2 regions of the Tumebacillus lipolyticus genome follow, and region 1 is predicted to be linked to the other one. Evidence: a T-box and tRNA genes for the amino acid it is inferred to sense, from the RefSeq annotation. Region 1 holds a T-box; the other holds one or more tRNA genes.
What was found. A T-box is a leader RNA that pairs with one kind of tRNA and senses whether it is charged. The one in region 1 lies ahead of leuS (leucine--tRNA ligase), so its partner is inferred to be a tRNA-Leu.

Region 1 (4,421 bases):
CGCCTTTTCGACCTCTTCGCGAGTGGCGCTCGCCGGGAAGACGATCTTGTCGCGAACTTTCCCGTTGATCTGCACCACATATTCGATCTCATCGAGCACGAGCGCCGACTGATCGTACACAGGCCACGCAACTTCGATCAGCGACTTCGCCTTGCCCATCGCTTCCCACAGTTCGGACGCGATGTGCGGTGCGGCCGGATAGAGCAGGCGAACGGCCGTTTCGATCGCTTCCGCCTTCAGCGCCGCATTCGCCTGTTCCGGATACGAATAGATCGCGTTGACCAGCTCCATGATCGCCGAGATGGCGGTGTTGAACTGATAGCGCTCCCCGATGTCCTCGGTGACCTTTTTGATCGCCGCATGCATCGCCATGCGCATCTTTTTCTCCGCATCGCCCGCAATGTTTGGCGTGCCACCCCGTCTGATGATCGCCATGTTCGACTCGACCATCCGCCAGACGCGCCCCAAGAAGCGATGCGCGCCCTCGATGCCTTGATCGCTCCACTCCAAGTCGCGATCCGGCGGAGCTGCGAACAGCATGAACACGCGAGCCGTATCGGCACCATATTTTGCGATGATGTCTTCCGGCGAGACGACATTGCCTTTCGACTTGGACATCTTCGCGCCGTTGAGCACGACCATGCCTTGCGTCAGCAGGCTTTCGAACGGTTCTGTAAAGTTGACCATCCCCGCGTCATACAGCACTTTGGTGAAGAAGCGGGAGTACAGCAGGTGCAAGACCGCATGCTCGATGCCCCCGATATATTTGTCGACCGGCAGCCAGTTGTTGACCGCCTCTGTGTCGAAAACTTTCGTCTCATCCTGTGCGGAGATGTAGCGCAGGTAGTACCAAGAGGAGTCGATAAACGTATCCATCGTATCTGTCTCGCGAGTCGCATGTCCGCCGCAGGACGGGCAGGTCGTGTTGACAAACTCATCGTTGGTCGCGAGCGGCGACTTGCCTTTCACCCCGAAGTCAACCTGTTCTGGCAACAGGACGGGCAGCTGATCTTTCGGCACCGGAACTGTTCCGCAAGCGGAGCACTGGATCATCGGGATCGGCGCCCCCCAGTAGCGTTGACGCGAGATCAACCAGTCGCGCAGGCGGAACGAGGTGGTCATCGAGCCCGCGCCCATCCCGGACAGTTTTTCCACGATCTTGACCAGCGCCTCGCGGTTGTGCAGGCCATCGAACTCGCCCGAGTTGACCATCGTGCCATCCTCGGTGATCGCAGCGTTCAGCTCGCCGATCTCGCCCGCGGCAGGCTGGATGACGACTTGCTTCGGCAGCTGGTACTTGCTGGCAAATTCGAAGTCGCGCTCATCGTGCGCCGGCACGCCCATCACCGCACCTGTCCCGTAATCGGGCAGCACGTAGTTGGCGATCCAGATCGGCACTTGCTCCCCGGTCAGCGGATGAACGGCGAACGCATCGATCGAGACGCCCTGCTTCTCCGCATCGGTGGAGGTGCGCTCGATCTCCGACGCCTTGCGCACCGCGTCGACAAACGCCTTGATCTCCTGCTCGCGCGGCGTTCCGGCGATCAGCTTGCCGACCAGCTCATGCTCCGGTGCGAGCACCAGATAGGAGACTCCGAACAGCGTGTCCGGTCTGGTGGTGAAGACGGTGACCGTCTCGTCCGTTCCGGCGATCGCGAAGGTGACGTCTGCGCCTGTGCTCTTGCCGATCCAGTTGCGCTGCATCGTCTTGACTTTGTCCGGCCAGCCAGGCAGGTTGTCAAGATCGTCCAGCAGGCGATCCGCATAGTCGGTGATGCGGAAGAACCATTGCTCCAGATCCTTTTTCACCACTTCGGTGCCACAGCGCCAGCAACCGCCATCTTCTACCTGCTCGTTGGCCAGCACCGTCGAGCATTCGGGACACCAGTTGACCGCCGCCTTCTTCTTGTATGCGAGGTCTCGTTCATAGAACAGCTGGAACAGCCACTGCGTCCATCTGTAGTAGTCTGGCGAACAGGTGGCAAGCTCGCGGGACCAGTCGTAGGAGATGCCCAGTTCCTTTTGCTGTTTTTTCATAAAGTCGATGTTCTCGTAGGTGGAGACGTTCGGATGAACACCATGCTTGATCGCATAGTTCTCCGCCGGCATCCCAAACGCATCCCAGCCCATCGGGTGCAGCACGTTGTATCCTTGCTGCTTTTTGAAGCGGGCAACCACATCGCCGATCGTGTAGACCCTAACGTGGCCCATATGCAGGCGCCCCGACGGATAGGGGAATTGCTCCAGCGTGTAATAGTACGGTTTGTTCGGGTCGCTTCCTGTCGCAAAAGCGCGCGTCTCTTCCCAATGAGTTTGCCACTTTTGTTCGATCTGTGCAGGTTCATAGCGTCGTTCGCTCATGAGGAAAACCTCCTTTGATGATGGAAGTAGCGCAAGAGTGCGGAGACATAATAAAACCTCCCACCCCCAGCGCTCGGTTCGCTAGGGACGAGAGGTTGAGTAAACATTCCCGTGGTACCACCCTAATTCAGCACCTGTCACAAACGGAGGACAGGAGCTCTCATTACGTCCGATAACGTGGACGAAACGGCAACGAGTACTCGATTCCCCGCTGCGGCTCTGAGGCGAGTTCATTCGACAAATCTTTACCGACTCTCACCGACCGTCGGCTCTCTGAAAAGTCGGTCGAATTACTGCTCCTCTTCAACGCCAGCTCATCTAACATGATGTGCAACTTGTTGTTAGTAGTATACGCATTTGAAAAACGTTTTGTCAACACGAACAATCAGATCATTTTGTGTTTTCTCAGGAGACATAAGTCCGTTCATTGCGCATCTCTGTGAATGGAATAGGTGTCCTTTAGCAATCGCCATTTTGACTCCAGCGTGCTGCCATGCACGAGGCAGGAGATCCCAGCCAGCTTAAGCTGGGTGACAAGATGCAGTTTTGCAGCAAGGCTGCGAACATCTTCATACCAGACTTCCCGTTTTTCTCCGTCCTCATTCCTGTAGTGAAACATCGGCGACATCGCTCGATCATCCCAGCAGATCTGCTTCGGCTGCAGGACTTCATCGTCACAGTGACCATGCAAGATCAAGGTCGGCAACCGATCGAGTCGATAGGGGATCGGCCAATCATAACCGAAAAACGGGAGTCCGAGCAGCAATTTTTGCCGGGGGACGACGGTCAGCGCATAGCGCAGTGACCGCTCGATCAGATGCAGGGGCGCGACCGCCATCGGCGGACCTTCCAACCTCCCGAACACTTCGTCCGCCTTCCAGACGAGGCGATCGACATGCTGACAGAGAAACTGCAGATCATAAGCGCCGAAGCGCAGATGCTCAGGGTTATCCTCCGCATGCGCTGGCACGCTGAGGTAGAGCTTGCAATCGATCCGTTTGAGCCGCAGGGACAGTTCACGGACAAAGCCATTGAACAGCGGCCGGAGTTGCGGGCTCATCTCCGGCATCTCCAGATGCAGCCCGATCAAACCGTTCTCGCTGATCTTCGACCGCAGCGCCGAAAAAAAGGCGCGCCTGCTCGGCAGATGGCTGAGCAATCGGTCGACACAGTCCCCATCGGCCATCGTGAGCAGGAGCAACCCGCACGTCTGCGCTCTGCTCAGCTCCTCGACCAACTGCGGCGAGAGGAAGGGCGGCATGCGCAGAGCACCGTCCTCCTCCGCCAGCGCATAGGCGATCGAAACGGAGGAGATGCTGTCTTTCGCCTCTTCTAGCGTCTGCAGATCATGCGCCTCTTCCTGCACTTCCCAGCGCATGTGCACTTCCATCCTGTGCTTCGCAAACAGCGGCACTGGCAAGGTGAGCCGCTGACCAGGCACGACCGTTTCGGCTGTGATCAGATTGGAGGCCAACACCATCTTCTCCGGCATGTGAAATCGGTTAGCGATTTTGCGTAAGGTGTCGCCCGCGCGAATCGGATAGGTCAGCAAGGTGGTGGGAACTGGCGACGGTACGAGCAGGGAACAGCCAGACACCAAGCTGTCATCCAGCCAGCCATTGAGCTGTTCGATCTCCGCACCGCTCACCCCGTACGCACGGCCGATGCTCGCGATCGTCTCCCCCGCTTTGACGAGGTGCACAAACATATCTGGCCCTTCACCTTCTCTCCCGTGGAGTACCATAAGGTATTCGATCCACAAAAGATGGGTGAAAGCGCAGCTCGTCCAAGCTGTGCGCCCCCCTGCCGCAACAAAAAACCGCTCGATCGCTCAAGCGGTTCCCCTCTCTGCTGCCAAAGCGTGCAAGCTTCCCCGCAGGATCGCCTCGCCTGCAACAGGACGAATGATGCGACCACTAGGGTGCAGCCAGCAAAAAAGCGCCCGAATCGTTCGGGCGCTCTGCCTATCTCGCGAGAAAAAAGTAGCGTTCTGTCGATTCTGTTGGCACGTCCCAACCAAAGTCAGCATATACTTGTACTGTTTGAAAGCCTGCATCGGT
Region 2 (4,421 bases), on a different contig from region 1:
TGTCGAAAGCGCTTACCAGCCCTAAAGTTCTGAGTATTCAGGGACATACATAAGGAGGTACTACCGTGATTAACAAGGTCTATGACAGTGTACAAGAAGCGATTGCAGATATTCACGACGGCGCGACGCTCATGGCAGGCGGTTTCGGCCTGTGCGGCATTCCGGAGAACCTGATCATCGCCTTGCGCGACAAAGGCGTAAAGGATCTCACCGTGATCTCCAACAACTGCGGTGTGGACGAGTGGGGTCTGGGACTTCTGTTGCAAAACAAGCAGATCAAAAAGATGGTTGCGTCCTATGTGGGCGAGAATAAAGAGTTTGAGCGCCAATTCCTCTCCGGCGAGCTGGAAGTGGAACTGGTGCCGCAAGGGACGCTGGCAGAGCGCTGCCGTGCGGGCGGTGCTGGCATCGGCGCCTTCTTCACGCCGGCCGGAGTCGGCACGCCGATCGCAGAGGGCAAAGAGACCCGCGTGATCGACGGCAAAGAATATATCCTCGAATACCCGCTGAAAGCAGACTTTGCGATCGTCAAAGCGTGGAAAGCGGACAAGATGGGCAACCTGATCTACCGCAAGACCACCCAAAACTTCAACCCGATGATGGCAGCAGCAGGCAAGATCACCATCGCAGAAGTTGAGGAGATCGTCGAAGTCGGCGAGCTTGATCCGGATCAAATCCACACCCCGAGCGTCTACGTTCAGCGCGTCGTCCAAGGCAATTTCGAGAAGCGCATCGAACGTCGTACCACTCGTCAAGGGTAATCGGGAACGGAGCAGAAAGGGGAGCTTACAATGGCATTGACTCGTGACCAAATCGTTCAACGTGCAGCGCAAGAAATTCAAGATGGCTTCTACGTCAACCTCGGCATCGGCATCCCGACCTTGGTGGCCAACCATATTCCGGAGGGCTTAAACGTCGTCCTGCAATCTGAAAACGGTCTGCTCGGCATCGGGCCATACCCGTCCGATGCAGAAGTGGATGCGGACCTGATCAACGCGGGGAAGGAGACGGTGACCGCGATCCCAGGCGCTGCGTTTTTCTCCTCGGCAGAATCGTTCGCGATGATCCGCGGCGGTCACATCGACATCGCGATTCTCGGCGCGATGGAAGTATCGGCAGCTGGCGACCTGGCCAACTGGATGATTCCGGGCAAGATGGTCAAAGGCATGGGCGGCGCGATGGATCTCGTGCACGGCGCGAAGCGCCTGATCGTCACGATGGAGCACAACAACAAGCATGGTGACGCGAAGATCCTGAACGAGTGCAAGCTTCCGCTGACCGGCCGCGGCGTGGTGCACCGCATCATCACCGATCTGGCGGTGCTCGATGTGACTGAGGAAGGTCTCGTCCTGCGCGAAGTGGCGCCAGGCCATACGGTGGAAGAGATTCAGTCCAAGACGGAGCCGACCTTGATCATCCCGGCAGAAGGTGTCAAGGAGATCACGATCTAGGCTGGTTGTTGGTTGGAATTGTGGTTCGGTTTGTGGTTTGGCTTGTGGTTTGCTGGAAGAGCCTCGTGGTGAGCGAGGCTCTTTTGCTTTGAGTGGGGTATGCGAGTTCAGCAATCGATTCTCTCAGCAGGTGTTGCTTTCGTGACAACGATCCTGAGTATGTATTCTATAAGCATTGCTATGCAGATTTCCATTAGGCATGGTGTGGGCACGCTCAGTTTGGTGCATTCGTTATGAAATGCATCTCTGCTTTGGTGCTATTTTGGTGGTGAAGGGCATGAGCATTAGTGGCCACACGTCTGCTACGCTATTGTTTGCTATTCTCCGCAGGCATGAGGATTGGCCGGTCTTCTAAGGCTGTACCCATCATTTTCATGAAGCGATTTCGATGAAAAGTATTGCATTCATCGAAGAGAAATGATATATTACATTCTGTCGATGCGCTTCCTGCGCTGTACGACACGGTTAAAGTTTCCATGATATATAGCAGCATGACAGGAGCCATTAGCTCAGTTGGTAGAGCAACTGACTTTTAATCAGTGGGTCGAAGGTTCGAGTCCTTCATGGCTCACCACTTGTTTTTATCTTCCTTATGAAGGTAGTCCAACTAAGAACGCGACGTCCTGTCGCAACGTTGGACGCGGTACATCCTGTACGCGGAAGTGGCTCAGGGGTAGAGCATCGCCTTGCCAAGGCGAGGGTCGCGGGTTCGAATCCCGTCTTCCGCTCCATCTTTACAACTTGATCAGCAACACTTTGACATGCGGTCGTGGCGGAATGGCAGACGCGCACGCTTGAGGGGCGTGTGGGGTTTCCCCGTGGAAGTTCGAGTCTTCTCGACCGCACCATTTTTATCTTTTCATACGCGGAGAGGTACCGAAGTGGTCATAACGGGGCGGTCTTGAAAACCGTTAGGGGGCAACCCCACGCAGGTTCGAATCCTGTCCTCTCCGCCAATTTGTAAGGGTTCATGAGGTTTTTCCACAGATGTGGATAGACCGCATGGACTCTTTTTTGTTGTCGAGTTAGCAAGGGTGTGTAGTCGATATGGATATTCTATATAATAATTTTTAAAATGCCGTTGATGTGGGAGAATGTTCTTAAATGTTATAATCAAAGAAAAGAAATTTTACTAAGGAGATAGACCTATGCCAAATATCATTTATTATCCAACTATTTCGATTCCTGATCGAGCGTGGTTGAAACGCACCTTACTATATTCAAGACAGATTGGTTCAATTGTTCCATTCGGCAGTGACTACTTTTATAAAGGCTTGAGTAATGAACCGGATATCGAATACTTGATAAATGAGGGGCAATTCAGGGCATTTAATCCTCAAGATTTCCTGTATCGAGGTGATTTTCGATTGAGGGAGAATTTTGAGCATGAATTCTTTGAGTTTTTGACTTCTCCTCAGTATTCTTTATGGAAAAGAAGATATGGAGGATTTAAACGGGCCACTAAGGGTTCCCGAACTGTTTTACATAATGAAAAAGCTAAATGGATCGAGAGAAGAGCGGTCAAGAATTTAATCCATGAGTCAAAACTTTTACCCGAAGTCAAGGAGGCGTTAGAAAGTATCAGCAAATTATCGGGAGTAGAAAATGACGGTTGGCATGAAATTGACGAAAATATTGCAACTGTTTTTGTTGGACTAATGGCGAAATACATAGGTTTGGAAGCAGGGTTTACCCCGGCAACTCATAGTCAAGTTCATGAGAAAATATTGTTCGATGCGATAAATGGAGATCATGATATTGCTAAACCCGCAATTATGGTCTCCTTAAGGAACTGTTTGCCAACTCCAGCTCCCCACGTTTCGATTCGTGATATTGTTGCTTTCAAAAGGAATCGGAAAGATGAGTTAGCTCATTTCCTGAAAGAGTTGAATGCTGTATAGGGGAAATTAAGAAAGGCAGAGAGTCGAGAGGAAATGAATGAGATTTTATTTGATTACAAAGAGAGCATGGAGATGGGATGCAATGATTTGACAAGACTTTTGGGAGAAAGCAGGATCAGCTCAACTCTTACATCATTAAAGAGTATGACAGAACTAAGGAATATGGATGGTCTAGCTCTGCTAACATCAGGAGGTGCTGTAGCATTTAGCCAGTCAAGCAATGAAATGAAAGTTGGATTTCTTGCTGGTGCCGGTGTGATTGCAGTTGCGACTGTATTAATTCGTGGATATAATGAGCGAAAGCGTGAGATACGAGAAAACCCGTTTTCTTATGTATTTTATGTGAATCGATGGAATGGATTTAAGTGAAAAGAATATTTTTTATAGAAGGAGGTATTCTATGCAGTTCCTGCTTGTTGAGAATGTCACAAGAGCGGTGCACTTTGAGTAAAGAGTTCATTGGAGGATTTCATCGAGTCCTGAGATTAAGTTAGTTGTTGTTGACACCCACTGGTTACTGCCAGTGGGTGTTTATGCATTTCCTCTCATGCATAGCGGCGATGAGGAATACCGCACTACATACCGACTTTTTGTAGTAAAATAGTACTAACGGTAGTTTACAACTTGGAGGTCTCAAAATGTCACAATTGACGTTGCAGCAACTTGAATCCCATCTCTGGGAATCTGCAAATATACTACGTGGAAGTATCGATTCGTCTGACTATAAAAACTATATCTTTGGTATGTTGTTCTTGAAGCGTCTTAACGACGTTTTCGTAGAGAAAGCCAAACAAGTTCAAGTGCAGTATGGGGATGACTATGGTTGGCATGACCACGACGAACACCAATTCTTTGTCCCTGAACGTGCACGATGGTCACATATTCGCTCAATCTCACAGGATATTGGAGCGGCAATCAACCATGCTTTTGAACTGTTGGAAGAAGAGAATTCCAAACTACAAGGTGTATTAGTGTCAATCGACTTTAACGATAAGGAACGTCTGCCTGACGAAACTATTTTACGGCTAATCCAGCATTTCAGTGCCATCGACTTGTCGAACAGCAATTT

Region 2: it encodes a tRNA-Leu, which carries the amino acid that the T-box ahead of leuS (leucine--tRNA ligase) is inferred to sense. The anticodon was not compared.

What each region holds. Positions count from the first base shown of each region.
Region 1 is NZ_JBHUIO010000002.1:1,013,192-1,017,612, forward strand. It holds gene leuS (leucine--tRNA ligase) at 1-2,361, opposite strand, end outside; T-box leader at 2,442-2,677, opposite strand; gene ACFSOY_RS04065 (LysM peptidoglycan-binding domain-containing protein) at 2,786-4,069, opposite strand; gene ACFSOY_RS04070 (class I SAM-dependent DNA methyltransferase) at 4,326-4,421, opposite strand, start outside.
Region 2 is NZ_JBHUIO010000008.1:235,819-240,239, reverse strand. It holds gene ACFSOY_RS13665 (CoA transferase subunit A) at 69-761, shown strand; gene ACFSOY_RS13660 (CoA transferase subunit B) at 792-1,451, shown strand; tRNA gene ACFSOY_RS13655 (tRNA-Lys) at 1,950-2,025, shown strand; tRNA gene ACFSOY_RS13650 (tRNA-Gly) at 2,108-2,182, shown strand; tRNA gene ACFSOY_RS13645 (tRNA-Leu) at 2,215-2,299, shown strand; tRNA gene ACFSOY_RS13640 (tRNA-Ser) at 2,319-2,407, shown strand; gene ACFSOY_RS13635 (DUF6236 family protein) at 2,600-3,352, shown strand; gene ACFSOY_RS13630 (hypothetical protein) at 3,386-3,721, shown strand; gene ACFSOY_RS13625 (class I SAM-dependent DNA methyltransferase) at 3,991-4,421, shown strand, end outside.